4 regions of the Paenibacillus sp. EKM301P genome follow, and region 4 is predicted to be linked to each of the others. Evidence: riboswitches for the same ligand, from Rfam matches in the RefSeq annotation. Region 4 holds a riboswitch; each other region holds the start of a gene.
What was found. A riboswitch is a leader RNA that binds a small molecule or an ion and turns the genes downstream of it on or off. The one in region 4 is predicted to bind cyclic di-AMP.

Region 1 (6,130 bases), on a different contig from region 4:
GCGATCACAGCTGAGACTGCCAGCATTACAGATGAGGAAGCAGTGCAAACGGAGTCAGACCGTTCTGCTGACCCACTGCGGGTAGCCGAAGCAAGAGCAGCTTATGCAGAAGGAACGATTCAAGACCCAGTTGGTGACCAAGCAGCCGGGGAAAAAGAACCCGAAACAGAAACAGAAACAGAAACTCAACTATCCGGTGGATTAGAGGACCCAACGACGGCAGCTCTCGCTTTGGCTGAATGGCTGGATGTAAAGGTACTTGTGCCGCAGCGCGGGCTGAAAAAGCAAATGACGGGGATGGCGACGGAAAATGCACGTGTTGCTTTGGATGAAAAGTTTAAACTGATCGAGCGGGATGAGGAACGGACCTCCAAAGCTGCAAGCAATCTGGGACGTGCCATTGGGCTGGATAGTCTGCATCGGGTAGAGGCGTTCGATAATTCCAACATTCAGGGTTCCGATCCAGTGTCGGCCATGATCGTCTTTATTGACGGTAAGCCTGCCAAAAAAGAGTATCGAAAATACAAGATCCGTTCTGTGCAGGGACCAGATGATTATGAAACGATGCGTGAGGTTATTCGGCGCCGATATGAACGTGTACTGAAGGAAAATCTAGAGCGTCCCGATTTGATCATTGTCGATGGCGGGCGTGGACAAATTAAAGCGGCAACCGATGTATTGGAAAATGAGTTGGGCTTGTTTATTCCTGTGTGTGGTTTGGTGAAAGATGCCAAACACAGAACTTCCCAATTACTGATGGGGGATACATTTGAGGCCGTAACACTTGCACGCAACAGCGAGGAATTTTATCTGCTGCAACGGATTCAGGATGAGGTTCACCGTTTTGCCATTACGTTCCACCGCGAGCAGCGCGGCAAATCTATGGTAACTTCCCAGTTGGACTCCATTCCAGGCATCGGCGAGAAACGGCGTAAGTTGCTGCTCAAGCATTTTGGATCGCTCAAAAAAATAAGAGAGGCCAGCGTCGAAGACTTCCGGCCTCTCTCTATTGGGGATAAACTTGCTCGTCAGATTATAGCTGCCCTTCGGGAGGAGGAGTCGTAGAATACGGCTCCTCTTTTTTCACGGGTTCAAACATGATTCGATTAGGTTTTTTAGGACTAAACCAGTAAATGATGTAGCCTACAATAGCCGGAAGTAAGATCCAGAATAGACCTGCGCTCACATTCACGGTGTCTCCCAAACTGATCACACTAAGTCCCATTAATATGCTGTCAAAAATAACGTGGCTGAACATGGCAGCGATAAAGCCGTAACGCAGGAACACGAAGCTAAACAGCAAACCAAGAAAAGTCAGCTCAATAGGTCTTGAAATCACTGGATAGATTGGATAAAGCGTATGTCCCAGTGCCCAAATAAGCGTAGTGATCAGACAAGCAACAAACGTATTTTTGACTATTTTTTTTACCATCGGAATACCAAATAGACGGTAAACAGTCTCTTCTCCAATACCTGCCATCCAGGCCATAATCGGTAGTAGCCATGGATAAGCCATATTGTAAGGGGATTGCGTGGCGTCTGTAGTGGAGAACGTATTAAATGTACGCTCCAGTACAAAGAACAAAATGGATTGTACGCCGAGTAAAATGAAGGCCCACAAGTAACCGACATACATACTGCGAAGCACATACAGCCCGTAGCCGGGCTCTTTGGCCCGTGGCCATGCATTGAGTCCAACCTGACGCATAAGGCCGTCACCACCAACCAAGGAGAAGTAGAGAGCTACAGCCATGAAGAAGGTAACACCGACCTGGAATACCATAAGAAATATAAGCATGCCCTTACTGCCTGCTTCAGCCTGTAATAAAGGCAGCATGTTCATGGTCCCAGCTATACTAGCAATAAAATAAACAATGGACAGAACAATACCGCGTACAAATGAAGTATGTCGTCGGGTGAGTGACGCATACACAATGGCAAGTACACCCAGGACAAAGCTAAATAGGGCATAACCCGCATAAGTCATCCAATTCGCCCAGTATGTTTGATTTTTAACATAGTCGGTATAAGACGAAGGGGCTGAAAAGCTTTGGGTAAATGAGCGAACATCCCCATCTTCAAAGGTAAAAGCCAGCGTAAGGACCGAGGCGCCGATTTTCTTTTCGTCCACGGTATATTTTAATCCACCTTCCCCCTCAGTGGTCGCAAGCTTCAATTCCGATGGCTTAAAGCCAAAGCGTTTGATCCATTTTGCTGCAGCCTGTTCCTTGGCTTCAAGCGTCATGTCGCCCTCAGCTATACGTACAAGCTTGCTTCGTGCTTGTTCATCTGTAGAAACATCAGCCTGTGTGTAATTGGTGCTGGAGGTGATCCGCTTAAAGCTAACGACCTTCCCAGTGGATAAATCCACATGAATTTGCAGCTTGCCCTTCGCTGAGGAGTCAGGCAAATCAACCCGAAAGGTTTCATAAGGATAATTTTTTTTCCATGTACGATCGTACGCTTGAAGCAGTTTTTCTCTGGATAAATAACCGTACAAATCTGTTTCAGCCTGATAGGTCACGACAGGCTTCTCTGGCTGTGATTCCGTATAGCCCAGCTCGGAACGGGCAAAGTCCAAGGCGTGTACGATCGCTTCTTGTTTGCTGATGACCTTTGCATTCATCAATGATTCCGGACTTGGATTGCTAAGCGAGGGAATAAGCAATTGAAAGATAAAAAAGCAAATCAGGCCAACCCCGCCCAGCAAGCCTAATTTTTTGAAGTTGGCCGTGAGCACGACCGGTTTCCCGATAGGATTCATGAGTTTCCTCCTTAATCTGTAAATAAGAACATCCATTAAAGATATCATACTGCACAGGTTCCCGCCAACAGACCAGCGATATTCATGAAAACAGAGTGAAAGCACTTTAAAGTTTTAATAAAATTAGATAAGCTGTGATTAAGCGATGCCCAATCGCAAATTAAAGCCAATTTCACGTTTTTTCGGCGAAATCGGTTTTGTGATCTGGATAGAGAAGGATTATAATCTTGAGGCAATGCCTATGAAATATATGGGTAATGACATACATTTAAGCCGAATTTCTGTGAGAAAACGGGGGAACCATGTTACTGGGGTGAATTTTACAGCCGATCCTGATGGACCGGAAGTGTAAATAGGGCATACTGTGCTGCCCGAATCCGTCAGCTAACCTCGTAGGCTGTGGGCAGGAACCAAGTCAGGCACTCGGTTTTCCGGTGTCTTTTTTTGTGTGTATAAGTGTGAATAAAAGTTTGCTGAGTTAAGGACGCTGCGCGTTCCATTTGATCTTCCAATCGCTGTTGCCACTGAATTTTTTTGATTTTCTAGACCTTGATAAGGGTAAAATTCAGAGTCAAAGGCGAGCGCTATCGCTTCTCCAGATTCAAATGGACCGCTTCGCTGCTGCCCGCCTTAAAGTCATCAAACGTTCCATGAGGTAGTTACGTATAAAGTGTAGTGAGTATTGAAAGGCAAAAGTATCCCGCTTTGCGGATACTTTTCTGATTTATAAAAGAAACTGAAAAGAATTGGTGATTTTATGAGCTGAGCGATCTCCATGCTCATAGTTCACCAAGGAGGAGAAGTGATGAATAAATGAATCCCAATGCAAGCTGGCTTCGGCTTTCTCCACCGCAAATATTCGTTGCAGGCTTTGCCATTATCATTCTAATAGGTAGTTTATTGTTAATGCTGCCCATTTCTAATACAACAGGAAAACCACTTGCGTTTATAGACGCTTTGTTTACTGCCGCTTCCGCGACCTGTGTAACTGGGCTTGTCGTTAAGGATACAGGGCTCTTTTTTACAACCTTTGGTCAAATTGTCATCGTTGCGCTGATTCAGATTGGCGGACTTGGCTTTATGACTATGGCTACCTTGATCGCGTTGGTGTTCAAGCGTCGGATTTCCTTGCGGGAGCGCCTTATTTTGCAAGAAGCGATGAATCAGACCTCTGTCGAAGGAATTGTCGGATTGATCCGCAAGGTGCTATGGTACTCGCTGATGATTGAGGGCGTATGTGCAGCTATTTTTTCGATTCGCTGGTCATTTGATATGCCTGTAGGCAGGGCGATTTATTTTGGAATCTGGCATGCCATTTCCATGTTTAATAACGCTGGTTTTGATTTGTTCGGTGAATTTCGCAGCCTGACAGGTTATGTATATGATCCGATTGTTAATTTTACAGCCATGTTTCTCATTATTTCGGGTGGTATTGGTTTTGTAGTGATGTCTGACCTGGCAGATTATCGCAAGCGTAAGAGACTGTCCTTGCATACCAAGGTGGTACTCAGCATGACAGCTGCTCTGATTGTCGTCGGGACGCTTGTCATTTTTGTATTTGAGTTTACGAATCCGAAGACGCTTGGCTCGCTTGATTGGGGTGGTAAACTGCTGGGTTCTTTATTCCAGTCCGTTACCCCTCGCACCGCAGGTGCCAACACGCTGGACATTGCAGGCTTGCGGCAGGCTACGCAGTTTTTTATCATCATACTCATGTTTATTGGGGCTTCGCCTGGCTCCACTGGAGGCGGGATTAAGACCACTACATTTGCTCTGCTCATTGGAGCGGTGTTTTCGATGCTGCGGGGACGGGAAGACATTGTGCTGTTCCGGTACCGACTTGCGCAGGCACGCATTTATAAGGCTTTGACTATTACCTTGCTGGGGTTGCTGTTCGTGATTGGGGTGACGATGATTCTGTCCGCAACCGAAGATCATCATTTTCTGATGATCTTGTTCGAGACGGTGTCTGCCTTTGGTACGGTAGGACTGTCCATGGGGCTTACACCTGATTTGACAGTTGTAGGCAAGCTGGTGATTACTCTGACGATGTTTGCAGGCAGGCTGGGTCCACTCACGCTAGCTTATGCACTGGGACCGAAAAAGGGTAAGGAATTGTATCGTCATCCAGAAGGTAAAATAATTATAGGGTAAGGGAGTTTTCGAGTAGATATGAAAACGCAGCAGTTTGTAGTCATTGGCTTGGGACGGTTTGGCTCAAGCCTGGCTTTGCAATTGGTGGATATGGGGTGCGAGGTGCTGGGCATTGATCGGAATGAGGATGTTGTGGACAGTATGAGTGAGATTCTGACACATACTGTCGTGGCAGACGCTACAGATGAGGATGCGTTGCGGTCACTCGGCATACGTAATTTCGATTGCGGCATTGTTGCGATTGGTGATGATATTCAGGTAAGCATCCTGACCGCCATTTTGCTGAAGGAGCTGGGTGTGAGAAAAGTCGTAGCCAAAGCCATATCTGTGCTGCATGGGCGTGCGTTAGAGAAGCTTGGGGTGGACCGAGTCATTTATCCGGAACGGGATATGGGTATTCGAGTAGCGCATCAGCTGGTCACGCCTAATCTGCTCGATTATTTGGAGCTGTCCAAGGAATACAGCATTGTAGAACTTAATGTGCCTGCATGTCTGAATGGCAAAACGTTGGCAGAATTAAATGCGCGCACCCGCTTTGGTTGCAGCATCGTGGCGCTTCATACGGCGAATGGTATCTTGATCGCACCGACAGCTATGGATCGGCTGAAAGCAGACGATATTATGGTCATTATCGGCTCCAATGATAATATCGGCCGCTTTGAGGATGAGGTCGTTAATGTCAATGAAGAGGGTTAAATCCTCTATACCATACGGTAGCCTGCAAACGATGCACGTGTCTCGCTAATCCAGCGTCGTGCTGTTGGGCCGAGATCGGCCGTTTCTGAGTAGATGAGGGAGGTCGTTCGGCGTGTCTCCTTCAAATCAGGCAAGTACAATGCAGTAAGTCCATTATCTCGCAGCAGTTCGCTGCGCAAATAGGATTTGGGCAGCAAAGCGGATGCCTTGCAGGTGGGAAGCAGGCGTACAATCGCCTCGAAGGAGTCGATTTCCATGCGGATATCCGGCATAATGCCGCTACGCTGGAACAAGTCATCCGTCAGACTGCGGTACCAGGTTCCTTTGGAGAAAATAATCATCGGCAATCCTTGCAAGTCCTTCATTGAAGCCGTTCCTGTCTTGACAGTTAATTCATGTCCGATGGGGACGACTAGCTCCAAATGATCGTCAAATAACGGAATGCAACGCAGTCCAGCTTCATGAATGGCAGACCCGACAACGCCGGCGTCTGCTTTTTTGTCGCGTACAAAGGCA
Region 2 (6,130 bases), on a different contig from region 4:
CTTTGCAAAGAGGTTTCAGAAATATCTAAAAACCGCGTAGATAAGGCTCTGGAATATCCGCCTGTACTTTTAGCGCCCGTGATGCATGCAGCGCCCAATAGGGATCACGCAGCATGGCACGCCCTATGGCTACCAGATCAGCTTCATTGTGCTGAACGACTCGGCGGGCATCCTCATAATCATCCAATAAGCCGACAGCAATGACAGGCACATTCAGTTTCTCACGGATGGTATGAGCCAAATCCACCTGATAACCAGCACGCGCAGACGGACCTCCGCTGGAACCAATCGGACCCTCACCACCAGAAGAAATATGGAAAATGTCTACACCCGCATCACGATATCGTTCCCCTATGGCTGCTATGTATTCAACATCATATCCGTCTTGGACATATTCTTTGGCAGATATCCGCATTAGCACAGGCATATCAGCAGGAAGTACCTCTTTAACAGCACGTATCACCTCAACACCAAACAGTGATAAATCCTGCCCATACTCATCTTCTCGGGTATTGGTTAAAGGAGAATGGAATTGATGGATTAGATAGCCGTGAGCGCCATGAATCTCTACCGTGTCAAAACCAGCTTCTACCGCCCGGCGCGCCCCCTCTTTGTAGGCTTGAACCAGTTCCTTGACTTCTGCTCGCGTCAAAGCGTGCGGCTCTTTAAATCGTTCACTAAAGGGGATCGAGGACGGGCCTACAGGTGGCTCAGCATCTTCAGCCTTGCGTCCGGCATGGCCTAATTGAATGGCAATTTTGGCACCATACTTGTGGACTTCCTCTACCATTTTACGATATGCAGGAATATGTTCATCACTCCAAATGCCCAAATCACGATCCGTAATGCGCCCATCCGGATGAACCGCTGTCATTTCCACAATTATGAGTCCAGTCCCTCCTACCGCGCGACTCACATAATGGACATAATGCCAATCCGTCGGTTTGCCGTCCTTGGCCTCCACGCTGTATTGGCACATTGGGGGCATGACAATCCGATTTCTTAAAGAAAGCCCCTTTAATTGATAAGGAGTAAACAAGTCGGTCACTTTTATCCATCCTTCCCTCAATTCCAAGTCTGTAGCATTATGAATAGCATCCCCATTATACACCAGCTGTCACGGTATACCGAATCCTTTGTAAGGCTAAAACTTACGAAAATGCTCCAGTTTTCGTTCATGTTTAAGAGAATATGCGCGTTTACTTCGTCATCTTCACGGATATCCGCTTCATGATGTGCTTCTCTTCAGTCGTGTAGGACTTCACTCAATCACCAGCATAATTTTAATAGGACAGGTACATAATAGCTGAGAGCACCACTAGGTACCACTGCACGGAAAGGGGGAATACAAATGCGGTACAGGGGAGTGTTGCCATGTTTAGCACTGTTACTAGCATTTTCAAGTTTTCCCGTTCACGCTGACACGCCTCCCAACATCGGAACGCCCCATCCCAAGGAAGCTGCTGTCGCTACTTCGGTATATCAAAGTAAAGATCGAGCTACTCCAACATTAGCGATGCTACGAAAAAAGCATGCGGACATTTTTAAAATGTGCGGCCCGCACACCCGCCAAATTGCCTTAACCTTTGATGATGTGCCCGATTCAAGGTATACGCCGCAGGTTTTGGACGTATTACACGCAAACGGTATTAAAGCTACGTTTTTTATCGTCGGCCATCGTGCGGAAAAGCATCCGGGGATCATACGCCGCATCATCCGCGAGGGTCATGCTATAGGAAACCATTCCTATACTCATCCGGATTTCAGGAAGGCCACACCAGAACGCTTTCGCCACCAGATTACAAAAACAGAACGCATTTTAGAAGCCAGCGCAGGTTTTCGGCCCAGATTGATACGACCACCCTATGGTGAAATCACGGAGCCTCAAATTCAGTGGGCGCGTCGTCATGGGTACATGATCGTCAATTGGAATGTGGACTCTCTAGACTGGAAGGGATTAAGCAAAACACAGATTCAGCGTAACGTGATCCCGGCTACCAGACCTGGCTCCATTATTTTAATGCATGCAGGTGGAGGTCAAAGTTCCAACTTGCAAGGTACTGTCCAAGCTTTGCCGGGTCTAATCCACTCTTTAAAAGCTAAGGGCTACAAGTTTGTCACAGTCCCCCGGCTACTTCACACATCGGAACGAAAATAACAGTATGTCTAAGCCTCGTATATACCAACAACGTAAAAAGGCTGCCTTGACGAGCAGAGTGCTTCTGCTTGTAAGACAGCCTTTTTTAGCGATAAACGACCGTACTGATAAGAAGTCGTCCCAGTTATATGTTGTGTGCTATAATATTAAGTTTACATAATATATATTATGTTTAATGAAATCAAATATATGCACAATGCTATTTATCAATAACGTACAGTTTCACATTTTGGAAGCCGAAGTCGTTCACGAATGATTTGTTGCCAGGGATAAAGATATCAATCCGCTTTCCGGTAATAGCGCTGCCCTGATCACGGGCAACGGCTACAAAAGAATGGTCTGGCAAGCCGGGATGGGAATAGCCTGTAACTAGCACCTTTGTCCCCATAGGAATGACTTTCGGGTCTACTGCAATTGTACCCAGTTTAAGCGGATTACCGTAGTAATCGACTGCACCCCATTTGCCATTTTCATCAGCTGCGGCTGAATATGCTGTTGCTTTAACATCAACAACTTTACTGTAATTGAATGTTTTGCCCCATGCTTCAATTGTTGGCCTCTCATTCGCTGGTGCTTTCTCCGTAAGAAGCTGTGGTTTCGAATCCGAAGCCGCCTTCACACTTTTTTCGTCTGGCACTTTAATTTGTAGACCTGCATATATGTTGTTGGACGCAATATCCGGGTTAGCCTTCGTCAAGTCATCTACCGATACCCCATAACGTTGAGCAAGCAAAAAGAAAGTATCGCCTTCTTTGGCAGTATGAAGCGAAGCAGCATTTGCTACTCCAGCTGTCTGTGCCAATCCTGCAATCGCTGCGGCAAGCACCGCAAATTTCATGGTTTTTCCAATATGTTTTAAGTGTTTCAAAGATATGTACCTCCTCTGTTATGCCTGCGAAGTTAGCTGTCGGATTCGGACTCAGGAGAAGCCCTATGCTTGTGCAATTCACCCCTAGGCATATTCCACAACATCTATATGACGCATTGGAATAATTGCCGTTGTTACGTCCCCCGCACTTCCCATGGTTTGAGCCCAGCACCTGAGTAATTGTTATCTTTGCTGCTGCCCCGGTAAGTTTTGGCTTACTGCATAATATCACAATTTTGTAACCTTATCTGCATGAAAATGTTGGGAACCTTGAACATCATACTATATCCATTACAATTTTGTCATCAAAAATCGGTTTTTTGTTACGAAAATATGGAGATATGGTGACAAAAAGAGAAAAGCCCTCCGTGAAATATCATCACGAGAGGGCTTTGTCAATAATTCATAAAAGCATTTTCTTACAGCACTTTAGCCAGAAAATCACGGGTACGATCATGGCTTGGAGTTCCGAAAACTTGCTCCGGCGTACCTTGCTCTATAATTTGACCGTTGTCCATAAAGATGATTCGGTCTCCTACCTCACGAGCAAAGCCCATTTCATGCGTCACGATCACCATCGTCATGCCGCCTTCAGCGAGTTTCTTCATCACATCCAGAACCTCTCCAACCATTTCAGGGTCCAGGGCAGAGGTAGGTTCATCGAACAGCATTACGTGCGGCTGCATGGCCAGAGCGCGTGCTATCGCTATACGTTGCTTTTGACCGCCAGATAACTGGTTCGGGTAGGTATTCTTTTTATCCTCAAGACCCACGGTCCGCAGGAGCTCCAACGCAATTTTCTCCGCTTCTTTCCCCGATTGCTTCTTCACCTGCGTTGGTGCAAGCGTCAGATTCTGCAGTATTGTTTTATGTGGAAACAGATTAAAATGCTGGAAAACCATCCCCATCTTCTCCCGAGTCGCATTAATATTATGACCACGGGCCGTAATCGGCTCACCCTCAAACAAGATTTCCCCTTCTGTTGGCTGTTCCAACAGATTCATACAACGCAAAAACGTACTTTTCCCCGAACCACTCGGGCCGATAATGACGACTACTTCACCTTTGGCGATATCTATATCAATGCCTTTTAAAATTTCATTCTTACCGAATGATTTACGCAGTTGTTTAACGGTGATCACTGGCTCTCAACTTCCTTTCCCATAAACCCAACAGCTTAGATAAGCTGAATGTCATTACAAAATAAATAGCGGCTGCGATTACGAATGGACTTAAGCCTTCGTAGGTAATATTCTTAATGACCTGGGCTTGATACATAATGTCCACCATCCCAATGGTCGAAATAATAGAAGATTCTTTAATGATCGTAATGAACTCATTACCAATAGCAGGCAATATAGATTTAAATGCTTGCGGTAAAATAACGTGACGCATCGCTTTGCCTCGTCCCATCCCGAGCGAGCGGGCAGCTTCCATCTGTCCACGGTCTACGGCCTGAATACCAGCACGGAAAATTTCAGCCAAATATGCCGAACTATTCAGAGACAACGTAATTATACCGGACTGGAGTGGCGTAAAATTAACACCTAACGTCAAAGCAACTCCGTAATGAATGATCATAAGCTGCACCAGCATAGGTGTGCCGCGCAGTATCTCTACATATGCGGTACCTAGCCACTCGATAATACGAATACCACTCATCCGCAGCAAGGATATGATCAGGCCAATAATGAATCCGAACAGTACTCCGAGCGCAGACAGCAATAGAGTGTAGCCGATACCCGTAGCGTAGAAACTGCGATATTTCAAAAATATATCTACAATGCTATTCGAAGAAACCTGTCTGTCAGCAGACAGTGCACTCGCTTCTGTAGAAAATTTCTCAATCGAACCGTCCGCTTTCAGGCGAGCCAACGTTTTATTTACTGAAGCAAGCAATTCCGCATTTCCTTTACGGATGCCTACAGCAGTTTCTGCTCCTTCATCTTCAGGTACTGCTTTGGCAAGTGTTACGGTACCGTCTAGCGTGTATCCTTTAGCAACGGTATCTTCGATTACAACCGCGTTGATACGCTTGGTCCGAAGCTGGAGTACCAGATCGGATATTTTATCCAATGAGGTTACAGAAGCATTAGGCACTTTTTGCGCAATTTCTTCCTGGATACTCCCCTTCTGCGCACCGAGCTTCTCTCCTTTTAGAGCAGCCATCGTTGAATATTTGTCTTTGTCCTCTGGACGAACCATAATGACTTGCTTGGAACGATAGTATACATCCGAAAAATCAATGCTCTTTCTGCGTTCATCTGTCGGTGTCATACCAGACAGCACCAAGTCTACGCGACCACTTTGCAGAGCAGGCAGCAAAGAGTCAAAACTCATGTCCTCTGGGACCATCTCTGCATCCAGATCCTTGGCGATTTCCTTGGCAATTTCAACATCAAACCCGACAATGGTATCCTGACCGTTAATAACTTTGTGAAACTCATACGGCGGGAAGTCAGCACTCATACCCACTACAAGTTTTTTCTGTGGCTTTCCTTCCGATCCGTATGCAGTGAGCATAGGAAGACCAGCCAACAGCAAGATAACCGCCGTCAAAACCAGGGCGGTAAAACGATATGCCTTTTTCAATCTTTTTTTCTCTCCTTAAATTCTTTATAATAAATAAGATTGTGTCATTATAAATGAATATGCATGATTATGCAATGAATGTTATAGTACAATTTTAGTATATCTATCGCAGTACCTACATTACAGCATATATAAAGGAGTTTTCAGCATGAATTTTAAACAGACCATTCAACACACCATTGAACAGCATGCCGAGCGATTTAAGGACATTTCGTTGTATATAGGCGCAAACCCTGAACTTGGAAACGAGGAATTCCTGGCCTCTGCCCGTCTAAAAGAAGAACTTGCCTTTCACGGTTTTGAAGTTCAGGCACCCATATTGGGTATAGAAACGGCCTTTATTGCTACTTACAAAGCAGTCAAGCCTGGACCAGTTGTTGCTTTTCTGGCAGAATATGACGCCCTGAAAGGTTTAGGGCACGCCTGTGGACACCATTTGATATGCATGATGAGTACAGGCGCTGCCGTCGGTCTCAAATCGATCATCGACGAGACTGGTGGAGAAGTACGTG
Region 3 (6,130 bases), on a different contig from region 4:
TTAAAAATAATTATAATATTCTTGTTTACAAATTGTTGCTGAGAGAGTATAATAAATCTGTTGCCTCAATACATTATGACATGCGGTCGTGGTGGAATGGCAGACACGCTATCTTGAGGGGGTAGTGGGCGTACGCCCGTGGAGGTTCGAGTCCTCTCGACCGCATTATATGCAGTACCCAGTTGAAAAAGCATCCTGACACGTTTTACGTGAAGGGATGCTTTTTTTGTTAAATACTTTTCGTCATATCCTCCCGTCACAGAAGCGGTCGTATGGACAACGGACCGCTCGTTAACTGTAATGCATAAAGATTGTCAGTTTTTCTGCAAAAGCTTCTTAATATCTCCTACAAGCTTGTCTGGAGTGGTTTGCGGCGCATAACGCTTAAATACGTTACCTTCTCGTGTAATTAAGAATTTAGTAAAATTCCATTTGATCGCTTTGGAGCCTAATACGCCTGGAGCAGTGTGGGTCAGGTAGCGAAATAGAGGATGTGCCTGATCACCGTTAACATCTGTCTTGGCGAACATGGGAAAAGTCACTCCGTAATTGAGTTGGCAAAACTCGGAGATCTCCTCGCTGGAACCCGGCTCTTGTTTGGCGAACTGGTTGCTGGGAAATCCCAAAATTTCGAGCCCCTGTTCATGATACTGGTCATATAGCTCTTGTAGCGCCTTGTACTGGGGGGTTAACCCACATTTGCTGGCAGTATTCACGATAAGAAGAACTTTCCCTTCGTATGTGGATAACGGAATTTGTGCCCCTTGTAGGGTCTGTGCATCATATTTATATACGCTCATGATATCCCTCCTAATTCAATATTCTACAATTAAATTGTGAACCATTCAACAAGGGGTTGCAAGTCCAGAAGAGTCTACAGACATTGTGCATTGTAAAATCGTCTTTTGTTCAAAACGGTAAATCGCACTTCAAATGGAGCAAATTGAGGTGTTTCTTCTTATAAAAGAGGGTTCATTCGATAATTATCTAGTACATATAGCGCATTTTCTTTCTTTTTTATAAATAAAGGGCAACCGTACCATACCCTACGCCAATATTGACATGCCTTTCATTTTCAAAAAGAGGTGAAATACAGAGTTTTAGAGAGATACGAGAAGCATAGGTTGGTTGTAAGCGTTATCCTTAATCTTCTATGCTCTAAAGGGTGATTTATAGCCTTGCCGTTGAGCTTTACAGTCTTCCTTGCACGGGTGTATGATTCAAGACGTAATTTCAAATTAACAACAATGAAGCAACAACGAATTGTCTAAAGCGCTGAATTTTGCAGTTGCAAAAGCGGGGGAACCAACGAGTATATACGGCTTTGCAAGCCGTGTGTCTCATGGGGTGAATTTTCCGGCCAAGTGCCGTAAATAGGGCGACTCTCACGTCCGAATCCGACAGCTAACCTCGTAAGCGTACAGGGAGAGGCAACAAACCGCCGTGTGCAGCCATGGTTTATTTTATCATGGAATGTATGAAGCCGGAGGAAGCCTTTTTCCTTCGGCTTCTTTTTGTTGTCTTTTTATACCGGGAGAGGAGCTACTGATGGAAGGTCGGTTAATTATTGTCACTGCACCGAATGAAGCGGGCAGAAGTTTTGTGAAATTGCTTATGTTCAAAAAATTGGCGTTTGCAGTTCTCACAAATAGCACCCAGGAGGAACGACAGCTCAAAAAAATGGGTGTGGAGCACATTGTGCGCATCAATACGATGCAAGCGGGAAAATGGAATTTTCCTAAAAAAGAAATTGGTAGTGTGTATTTGTTTGAAAACAGCTTGAATCTAACTTGCCGTTTCCTGCAAATATGTCGGCCACTAACATCAGAATTGATCTATGTTATTACGCACGGCTGTAATCCACAAGGAATTTATCGGGGATTGGGAGCGGACCATGTGATCTACACATTGAACGGAGAGGTGGGTTTCCTGCTGAACGGATAAGCACTTATAACATAGCTGGTTTATGATTTTATGATGGAATCAAAAGGGCAATCTGAAAAGCGATACGGAGGGTATGAACATGATGGATTTATACATGCTGCTCGTAATGGCTGTGAGTTATGGAGTGATACTGCTGTTTGTACGCTGGTGTGATGCGCAGACCTCAAAAGGAGGGCGAAGAGGATGATCGTTGTGCTAGGACTTACGGCTATTGTGTTCGTGTATTTAATCTACGCACTCCTGAATCCTGAAAAATTCTAGTCAACTATAGGATCGAGCAGGCGGGAACAGCAGATCAAGAATGCAGCATCAGAGATGCAGATTTTCGCAAACGTGTGCACTCAATGGATGGTCTGAATCAGGTCTGTTGTTCCAAATGCAGGAGCATTTTAAGGAGGAATAGAGGATGGAGCTACTGCAAATTGGGATTGTGATCATCATATTGTTGCTCTTGGTAAAGCCGATGGGCACCTATATGTATCACGTATTCTCGAATGAACCGAATCGGACGGATCGGATTTTTGGTGGAACGGAAAAGCTGATTTATAAGGCTGTAGGCTTGAAGAAACAGGACAGCATGCATTGGACCACGTACGCTATGAGTTTCATTGCAACCAATGTGGTGCTTGTGGGGATCAGCTACCTGCTATTGCGCTTGCAGGCTATACTTCCGGGCAATCCGGTTGGGAACAGTAATATGGAAGCATCATTGGCATTTAATACAGTAATCAGCTTTATGACCAATACGAATCTCCAACATTACAGCGGAGAAAGCGGGCTTACGTATCTGACGCAGATGGCGTTCGTCACGATGATGATGTTTACTTCGGCTGCTTCGGGGTTTTCGGTTGCTGCGGCTTTTATGAGGGGATTGACGCGGCGCGGTGAAGGGCTGGGTAATTTTTTTCAAGATTTTATTAAAGCCAACATACGGATTTTCCTGCCGCTTGCCTTTGTACTTACGCTGGTGCTGGTGGGATTAAAAGTACCACAGACGCTACAACCCACGGCGGATATTACGACTTTAAGTGGTACACAGCAGCAGATTGCTATGGGACCCATTGCCTCATTGGAATCCATCAAGCATTTGGGCACGAACGGGGGCGGTTTTGCGGGAGCTAATTCTGCACATCCTTTTGAAAATCCAAATCCTTGGACGAACGTACTGGAAATTTTGGCAATGTGGGTAATGCCGGCTTCGCTGCCGTATACATTTGGATTGTTTGCCCGTAATCGCAAGCAGGGCTGGATTATTTTCAGCTCGATGATGGTCTTGTTCCTTATTTTTCTATCCATAACGTATGTGTCGGAGAAAACAGGTAATCCGTTAATCCAGGCACTGGGTATGGATGCATCTCAGGGAAGCATGGAAGGGAAAGAAGTTCGTTTCGGTATTGGCCAATCGGCATTATTCACTGCGGTCACAACGGCGGCAACGACAGGTTCGGTCAATAATATGCATGATACATTGACCCCGCTAGGTGGTATGGCTGCTTTGGGAGAAATGATGCTAAACGTCATTTTTGGCGGCAAGGGCGTCGGGCTGATGAATATGCTGATGTATGCGATTCTGGGAGTGTTTATATGCGGACTGATGGTCGGAAGAACCCCGGAATTTATGGGTAGGAAAATTGAAGGCAAGGAAATGAAACTGATTGCAATTGCTATTTTGGTACATCCGTTTCTTATTCTTGCTCCCACTGCGCTTGCGTTTATGAGTCATTGGGGATATGATGCGGTCTCTAACCCCGGATATCACGGGTTGACTCAGGTGCTCTATGAATATGCATCATCTGCGGCAAATAACGGCTCGGGATTTGAAGGTCTTTCGGATAACAAAGTGTTTTGGAACGTTACAACAGGAGCGGTTATGTTCTTTGGACGATATGTATCCATGATTGCATTGCTGGCTGTGGCGGCTTCGTTGAATGCCAAAGCGCCGACCCCGGTGACGATGGGTACACTGCGCACGGACAACAAGCTGTTTGGAGCCATCCTAATCGGAGTGGTCCTGTTGATTGGTGCGTTAACCTTTTTGCCGGTGATCGTACTGGGTCCTGTAGCTGAATTTTTGACCATGTGATGAAGAATGAGCATAGAAGGAAAATGAGAATGGATGAACGGGGTGCTTGATCATGAAGGAACAACGCAAACGCATGCTGGATAGAAGCATCTTGAAGCAGGCGGTCAAGGATAGCTTTATCAAATTAAATCCGATGATCATGATGAAAAATCCTGTCATGTTCGTAGTGGAGATCGGTACATTGGTCGTACTGCTCATGCTACTGCTTCCCGGTTATTTTGGAACCGGCAAGGAAATGGGCTTTAACTTGGCTGTATTTATTATTTTGTTGTTCACGCTGCTTTTTGCTAACTTTGCTGAAGCGCTCGCGGAGGGACGGGGGAAAGCACAAGCTGCTTCCTTGAAAAAATCCAAGCAGGACTCACAAGCTAATAAGCTCGTCGGGAATGAGATTCAGGTGGTCAGCTCAACAGCATTGCGTAAAGGTGACGTGGTAATCGTCTCTCAGGGCGAAATGATTCCAAGCGATGGTGAGGTTATTGAAGGCCTGGCCTCAGTGGATGAATCTGCAATTACGGGAGAATCAGCTCCGGTCATTAAGGAATCGGGCGGTGATTTTTGCTCGGTAACCGGCGGGACGCGGGTAGTCAGTGACCGCATTAAGGTGCGGATTACGACTGAGCCGGGTGAAACGTTTATTGATAAAATGATTTCGCTCGTGGAAGGTGCACAGCGGCAAAAAACGCCAAATGAAATTGCGCTGAATACATTGCTGATTAGCTTAACGATTATTTTTCTCATTGTGGTGGTGACACTGGCCCCGATAGCCCGTCATTTTAAGATTGATTTGCCTGTCCCCGTGCTGATTTCGTTGCTGGTCTGTCTGATTCCGACCACGATTGGCGGGCTTTTGTCGGCCATTGGAATTGCTGGTATGGACCGAGTTACCCAGTTTAACGTGCTGGCCATGTCAGGCAAGGCGGTAGAAGCATCCGGGGACATCAATACGATGATTCTAGATAAAACGGGTACCATCACCTTCGGTAACCGGATGGCGAGTGAATTCGTGGTTGTAGATGGTATAGAAAAGGCAGAGCTAGCGAAATGGGCAGCGATGAGTTCACTAAAGGATGAGACGCCTGAGGGACGCTCGGTACTGGAATTGATGCGTAAGCAGGAATACACGCTGGATGAATCCTTGGCAGCAGGTGGAACCTTTATCGAGTTCAAGGCAGAAACCCGGATGAGTGGTCTGGATCTCGCTGATGGACGAAGAGTACGCAAAGGCGCCGTGGACTCTGTCCGGCAGTGGATTGTATCGCAAGAAGGCAGTGTTCCGGCCGATCTGGAGGAAAAAGCGAATCAGGTAGCCGCAGAAGGGGGGACACCGCTAGCAGTGGCGCTGGATGATCGGATATACGGCATTATTTATTTGAAGGATACGGTGAAGCCGGGCATGAAGGAGCGTTTTGATCAGCTCCGGGAAATGGGCATCCGCACGATTATGTGTACCGGTGATAATCCGCTGACCGCTGCTACCATTGCACGTGAAGCAGGGGTGGACGATTTTGTAGCTGAAAGCAAGCCGGAAGATAAAATTGCGGTTATCCGCCGGGAGCAGGAACAGGGTAAGCTGGTGGCTATGACCGGAGATGGTACCAATGATGCGCCTGCGCTGGCGCAGGCAGATGTCGGTCTTGCCATGAATAGCGGCACAGTCGCGGCCAAGGAAGCTGCTAATATGGTGGACCTGGATTCTGATCCGTCCAAAATTATTGAGGTGGTCGCCATCGGTAAGCAGCTGCTTATGACACGTGGGGCATTGACAACGTTCAGTATTGCGAACGATGTGGCTAAATATTTTGCCATTATCCCGGCGATGTTCATGCTGGCTATTCCGCAAATGGGTGCATTGAACGTCATGAGGCTGGGCTCCCCGTTATCGGCTATTTTATCGGCGCTTATTTTTAATGCAGTCATTATTCCACTTCTGATTCCGCTGGCAATGAAGGGTGTAAAGTATAAGCCAATGAGCTCGGATCGGCTATTGGGACGGAATTTACTGATTTATGGTCTGGGCGGTATGGTGGTACCGTTTGTCGGGATTAAGGCCATTGATTTGCTGGTACATTTGTGGATTTAGTGCAGAAAGGGTGAGCGACA
Region 4 (6,130 bases):
TCCCGCTGGGCGAGTTGCTTCTGCAGATCAGAGGTAGAAGTGGCTTTTGATTTTAAAGGTTGCGATACCTCTTCTTTATTTTTGCCCATATCCATGGATTGTGACGACGGATTCGCGGCCGAGTGATCCAGCACGCCAGTACCGCCACTAAAAGCTGAACTCAAGGATTGAGCCATAGTTTCAAATTTTTTGGCATCGAGCGAGCTCATACCGAATAAGACAATGAAAAGAGCCAACAGAAGGGTCATTAAGTCGGAATATGGCAACAGCCAGCTTTCGTCAGCATGCTCTTCATGCGGTTCATGTCTCTTTTTACTCACTGGAATCGCCATCCTTCTGGGTCATCGAAGCCCGTTCGGTTGGAGTTAGGAAGATTGCTAGCTTTTGGCTGATGGCAATCGTCGAGATACCGGATTGAATCGAAAGCAGACCTTCGACCATCATTAACTTAAGTTCCACTTCTTTTTTGGATAGCCGTTTCAGCTTGTTGGACATTGGATGCCATAGGACATAACCTGTAAAAATACCGAGCAACGTTGCAATAAAGGCGGCCGCAATGGCATGGGACAGTTTTTCCATGTCACTAAGGTCGGCTAGAGCGGCAATCAGACCTACAACCGCACCGAGTACCCCGAGTGTTGGAGCGTACATACCGGCTTGGGAGAAAATTAGTGCGCCTGCGCGGTGTCTATCTTCGGTAGCGTTAATGTCTTCCATCAGAACATCGCGTACGAACTCCTGATCATTACCATCGATAATCATACGCATACCGCCGCGCATAAAGGGATCGTCGATCTCTTCGACCTTGGATTCCAGCGCGAGCAGACCTTCACGACGGGTAATGGATGCCCATTCGGTAAATGTACCGATAAGCTCCTTGCGATCCAGCAATTTCTGCTGGGTGAAAATAATTTTAAACAGCTTTGGCACCCGTTTCATGTCATCCATCGGAAACGCCATGAATATACTTGCTGCTGTTCCGACGAAAATAATCATGTAAGCAGCGGGATTATTGACCAGATTGACGACTGGCGCGCCCTTCAGGATCATCCCGACGACCAGTGACAAAAGCCCGAGCACAAGTCCAATAATGGTTGTAATTTGCATGATACACCTCATCCATGAGAATAGATTTTGAATCCTTTCATGCCGCATGGGTCGTCCTTGCCCCAAGCGCGTCATTATGAGACGGATTATAGTATTTATCGACAAAACTCTCTTTTTTGTTAAGGGCGAATTTCCGGTATAATAAAGTGATTATGTATTGAATCGCTGAACCACTGGAGGAAATAGCATGGGAGTAAAGCATGGGCGCGAGTATGAACAAATTTTGAACGATTTGACAGAGGCTGTGGGACGCATTCCAGATAGCTATGAATTTTTTGAAATGGAAGCAGAAGATTGGGACAGGCTGGACCCAGCGGGGTGCCAGGAAGTCAATGAGGCTTTGGCAGAAGACTTATTTTATGCACTGGGCACAGAACCTATAATCACTGTAGGCAGCGGTGTTGTGATTTATGAGCCGGAGCAGCACCGGATCTATGTACTCATCGGGGATGAGGAGCTGACGTCGGTCCCATTGATTTGATGGCCGTCTTATGGATTTATCAACGGGGCCGTGGTAATATGTACACCAATATATCGTAGTTTTGGCCGCATCTAAGCGGCTGAAAGGCTTCCGTATAAACGGGGAGGAGTTCGTAACATGCCTTTTACACAAGAAGAGATTGAAGCACATCTGGAGAAGCTGGAGGGCTGGGAACTGGAGGAAGGACGTTGGATCGTTCGGAAATATAATTTTTCCAGTTTTATGAAAGGAATTGCCTTCGTGGATGAAGTTGCCGCTATATCTGAGGCATTTAATCACCATCCATTTATTACGATTGATTACAAGACCGTGACTCTGCGTTTGACCTCCTGGGACGATGGCGGTATTATGGCCGTAGATATTAAGGAAGCCCAACAATATAATGAAGCTTTCGAAAAAATGCGCAGCAGTCATTGAGTTTGTAATGATCTGTCGTATATATGAAGAGCGCCTTCGTTATACAACATCGCGGTTGTATAGTGAAGGCGCTCTTATTTATAGAACCCGATTCTGTTGTTCAGGACGATATACCATACAATGGAACGGCTTTCTGCCATCTGGAGTCTGGCGTTCATAGGTATCCGTCAGCTCAAATCCAGCTGCCTTGTAGGCTCGGATAGCCCGCTGATTCCAAGTGAGAACCTCTAGGTCAATTTCATTCTGCGGATGACGTCGTCTGGCTTCCTCGGCAATGGCCCGGACAAAATCGGAGCCTGTGCCATGTCCGCATCTTTCGGGATGCATTCCAAGACCCAGCCGGGTCACACCGACCATAGGGAAATATTGAGCAAATCCCGTCAGCTCATTCTCTTCGTCCAGGACCGCAACATATTGCTCTTGGCGAAGCGTGGGACTTCCAAATTCGACTTCAAGTGCCTTCATTTGTTCCCAGGGAAGCCAGCCGTATATGTTGTAGGGGGGATCATAGCGCCACTCACAGATTTCAGCCGCTTGATGCTCGTCCATCGGTACGATCCGGTAGTTGGATATTGAGGCCGGCACTTTTCCATTCCTCCTTATGCAGGTACTTCAATCATTAACCACAGATTGTAGACAAGTTGTAGGAGAATGGCAAGCGTGTTTATTTCTTACCTAAGTCGGGTATACATTCAATAAGAAGGATTTACTGCTCATATGCTCCCCCAGCGGTGACGGTAAAACCGACGATGTTCGCTAAAATTGAAACCTTTTGAGGTGTCAGTTCGTCAGTAATGATAATCATTGCGATGTAGTGGACATAAAAAACCGCAATTCGATTCCGGCCAGAATCAAATTGCGGCTAGGGTTAGCTTGCTGTGCGGTAGTTATTCTACGTTGTCGTCATCAGGAATATCTGAAGCTACAGAATGGTAAGCGTCTGTGCTCATAATTCTTTTTGCACCGACATAACGGTTAGCGTAATAATTTTCGTTCAGTGAGCTAACTACTACACCACGTGAAGTCGAGGAGTGGGCGAATTTCCCTTCACCTACGAAGATACCTACATGGGAAACGCCTCTTCCTGTGGTGTTGAAGAACACCAGGTCGCCTGGTCTCATTTCATCGCGGGATACAGAAGAACCCATTTTGAATTGTGATCCAGATTGATGCGGCAGTTTAATTCCCAGTTTGTTGAATACATACATTGTGAAGCCGGAGCAATCGAATCCCTCGAGTGTAGTGCCTCCGCTTCTGTAGTTCGTTCCTTTGGCATCTTGGATGACCTGGTCCATCTTAGAGTCTGCAAATGCACTGCTGCCACCGAATGTAAAAGATGTAAAGGCAATGGTGAGACCCATGGCTGCGATCGTTAGCTTCTTCTTCAAAAAAAATATACCCCTTCCAATGCCTGCGAGGTTAGCTTAAGGATTCGGTAGAAGGTTCCCCTATGACCACTCTGTTGCGAGATCAATTCACCCAAACTGGTTCCCCCGCTTCCTAGGTGCCAGGAATTAGGCTTAACTTAAGATGTGCACCTTGGAGAGCAGTATTCACGACAACGATGTTTTTAAGATAAAGGTTACAATAAAGATTACAAAGTTGTTACTATCAGTTCACTGCGATTATTGTAACAAAGACAGCAGGCTTTGGCAAATGTTTCATCGCAAAAAGTTACAAAAAAAATCTGTTCCTAACGCTCTAGGAACAGATTCTGTTAACAGTATTCAGTTATGTGCCGTTTGCACGGGAAAGAAAAAAGTTTTTTCGACAGCTGAAAATACAGAAGAGAGGATATTGTGAGGGGTTAGCCTCTGCTGGAGATATCGATGTGCCATAGCCGATACTGTGAACTGATATGCCACAGCCTGACCAGACTGGTAACAAAATGATACGATTGTTGGAGAATCAGTGCCAACATACCCGTCCAAATCATCGCCACGGTGCCAAATAGACCGAAAACTAGCAACACACAAGTACCGAGCAACAGGGATACACCAACAGCCGGAAGAAGCTGGCGAAAGAAGGCGAGCAGGGAGGATAGTATGGTGTGACCACTGACAGTGCCCAGCTGCATATACAGGATGCACTGCCGAATGACCCAACCGTAAGCTATCCACCCCATGGCATAGGGCAACAAATGTAGCAGGTAAGAGGAAGATTGCAACGTTCCTACTACAATAGGATAGAGTCTCGGTACCACCCAAAAGGCGGGAAGCAGCAGCAAACCCAACTCGATGATGTAATACAATAGCGATGACATACCGTGGCGTTTCATCCCCTTGAAGAAGGACAGGCTTTGCGGTTCAGACGCATCGGTATGCAGGCTTTGATATATGCCAGCTCTAATGAAGGGAGTGATTAGTATGCGCAATACGGTCGCCCCTAGTAATATCCACAAGTACACATGTACTTCCCGGCTGTCCATCAAGGCGATCTGGCCCTCCATCCAAAACAAGGTCTTTCCCAGTTCGTTTTGGCTCTGATCAGGATAACGTAGCAGCAGCGGGATAACGGCAGACTGTACCAGCCTATAGAGAAATACTCCCCACAGCAAACGATACAGAAATAAAATGATAACGATATAAAAGCGTATGCGTACCAGCGCCCAGCCTTCTTTTATAACAGTCCGCATCTATAGACACCTCACCATGACAGACTTCCAAGCAGTGTCTCCAACAGCTTGGTTACACTTACACTCCAACGGGTTTGTTGTTTTTCATCCAATTCAGCCTTCAGGCTATTATTAATATGCTTGTTCTCCAGTGCAATAGTGTATAGAGGATCTACAGTCACATAGGACACGGGGGAAGCGCTTTTGAGTCGGAAAGTTGTACTTTTGCCCGCACCATCCCATGCCTTGAATATCGTTGAGCCATCCTTGAAGGTAAATTGAACAGGTATTTTGGGATAATCTGCTCCTTTTTTGCTGAGCGTCACGACTGCTTCGTATCCATTCTCCAGCTTGTGGTTCATGATGCGATCGACTGAAAAGTCCGCCATCTGGCCGTCATATACATATTGTTCAAAATAGTGGCTCCATGATCGTCCGGTCACTCTCTCCACGACATGTTGAAAATCCTGTGAGGTCGGATGCTTGAATCGATAAGTCTGGACGTAGGTCCGCATAATCCGGTCCATTTTTTTCATACCCACCTGACGCTCAATACCTCGTAGTACTAATTTACCTCGTGAATAGGCATTTTGTGCATACTCAGCCGCCGATCCGTACTTCCAGGATTCGCGGTTTAGTGGCTGTGGGGAAGCCACCTGTCCCGATTGTAATGGCAAGTTGGGGGTAAGCCCATATTCTTGCTCCATGAGCCGTTCTTCTGCATAGGAGGTGAAGCCTTCATCCAGCCAAGGCTCCTCAAATTCATTGTTGGCTACCATTCCGTAGAAATATTGATGCCCAATCTCATGAACCAGCGTCCGTTCCAGATTATAGCCAGGATTCAGTTGGTCCGCAGCTGCGGCCGTGATGAGTGTCGGATATTCCATGCCGCCGGCTCCACTGCCTGTTTTGGGTGGAACGACGATGGATAGAGTGGAATATGGATAAGGCCCGTACCATTTGCTGTAGTACGAAAGGGCAGCCTTGGCTGCGCTCATGTAACGTCCTTTGAGTTCCTTATGGGACGGGTCCAGATAGAGCTTGATTTTGACACCAGGAACCTCAGTAGAAGAGAAGGGTTCTTCTACGGCTACGAAGTTGGGTGAAGCAGACCAGGCAAAATCGTGTACATCATCGGCATAAAATTGATATATTTTCTGGCCGTTCTGTCGTACTGCACCACGGGTGGGAAAACCGGTCGCTGCTACGATGTGTGTTTCAGGCACCCGAATCCGTATACTGTAAATTCCAAAGTCGGCATAGAACTCGGAGTTGCCATGGTACTGATGGAGGTTCCAGCCCTCTTCGGCGCGTCCACGTTGTCCTGCAGTCTCATAGACGCTGAGCTTTGGAAACCACTGTCCAGCCATTACAAAATCATCTGTCGCACCCATACGAGCAAAAATGCCAGGCAGTTTGACTTCAAACTTCATATATAGTGTGATTTCTTCGCCACCTCGTACCGGCTTGGGTAGACGCACCTTTATGAGCGAACGGTCGCTTGCGTTACC

Region 1: another riboswitch for cyclic di-AMP. It lies ahead of HFD99_RS15045 (TrkH family potassium uptake protein); the one in region 4 lies ahead of HFD99_RS23350 (C40 family peptidase).
Region 2: another riboswitch for cyclic di-AMP. It lies ahead of HFD99_RS16790 (3D domain-containing protein); the one in region 4 lies ahead of HFD99_RS23350 (C40 family peptidase).
Region 3: another riboswitch for cyclic di-AMP. It lies ahead of HFD99_RS06660 (hypothetical protein); the one in region 4 lies ahead of HFD99_RS23350 (C40 family peptidase).

What each region holds. Positions count from the first base shown of each region.
Region 1 is NZ_JAALFM010000005.1:239,476-245,605, reverse strand. Features, by position in the region: gene uvrC (excinuclease ABC subunit UvrC) at 1-1,065, shown strand, start outside; gene HFD99_RS15050 (CPBP family intramembrane glutamic endopeptidase) at 1,034-2,764, opposite strand; cyclic di-AMP (ydaO/yuaA leader) riboswitch at 3,026-3,178, shown strand; gene HFD99_RS15045 (TrkH family potassium uptake protein) at 3,578-4,918, shown strand; gene HFD99_RS15040 (potassium channel family protein) at 4,937-5,614, shown strand; gene HFD99_RS15035 (LysR family transcriptional regulator) at 5,620-6,130, opposite strand, start outside.
Region 2 is NZ_JAALFM010000006.1:259,189-265,318, forward strand. Features, by position in the region: gene HFD99_RS16780 (NADH:flavin oxidoreductase/NADH oxidase) at 26-1,048, opposite strand; gene HFD99_RS16785 (polysaccharide deacetylase family protein) at 1,352-2,158, shown strand; gene HFD99_RS16790 (3D domain-containing protein) at 2,358-3,026, opposite strand; cyclic di-AMP (ydaO/yuaA leader) riboswitch at 3,033-3,202, opposite strand; gene HFD99_RS16795 (amino acid ABC transporter ATP-binding protein) at 3,446-4,168, opposite strand; gene HFD99_RS16800 (ABC transporter substrate-binding protein/permease) at 4,155-5,618, opposite strand; gene HFD99_RS16805 (M20 family metallopeptidase) at 5,767-6,130, shown strand, end outside.
Region 3 is NZ_JAALFM010000002.1:261,302-267,431, reverse strand. Features, by position in the region: tRNA gene HFD99_RS06670 (tRNA-Leu) at 83-165, shown strand; gene HFD99_RS06665 (glutathione peroxidase) at 315-800, opposite strand; cyclic di-AMP (ydaO/yuaA leader) riboswitch at 1,264-1,435, shown strand; gene HFD99_RS06660 (hypothetical protein) at 1,549-1,944, shown strand; gene kdpF (K(+)-transporting ATPase subunit F) at 2,128-2,205, shown strand; gene kdpA (potassium-transporting ATPase subunit KdpA) at 2,351-4,027, shown strand; gene kdpB (potassium-transporting ATPase subunit KdpB) at 4,080-6,110, shown strand; gene kdpC (potassium-transporting ATPase subunit KdpC) at 6,130-6,130, shown strand, end outside.
Region 4 is NZ_JAALFM010000018.1:14,115-20,244, forward strand. Features, by position in the region: gene motB (flagellar motor protein MotB) at 1-320, opposite strand, end outside; gene motA (flagellar motor stator protein MotA) at 313-1,107, opposite strand; gene HFD99_RS23335 (hypothetical protein) at 1,295-1,588, shown strand; gene HFD99_RS23340 (4a-hydroxytetrahydrobiopterin dehydratase) at 1,706-2,005, shown strand; gene HFD99_RS23345 (GNAT family N-acetyltransferase) at 2,084-2,590, opposite strand; gene HFD99_RS23350 (C40 family peptidase) at 2,893-3,393, opposite strand; cyclic di-AMP (ydaO/yuaA leader) riboswitch at 3,399-3,536, opposite strand; gene HFD99_RS23355 (hypothetical protein) at 3,813-4,640, opposite strand; gene HFD99_RS23360 (M1 family metallopeptidase) at 4,652-6,130, opposite strand, start outside.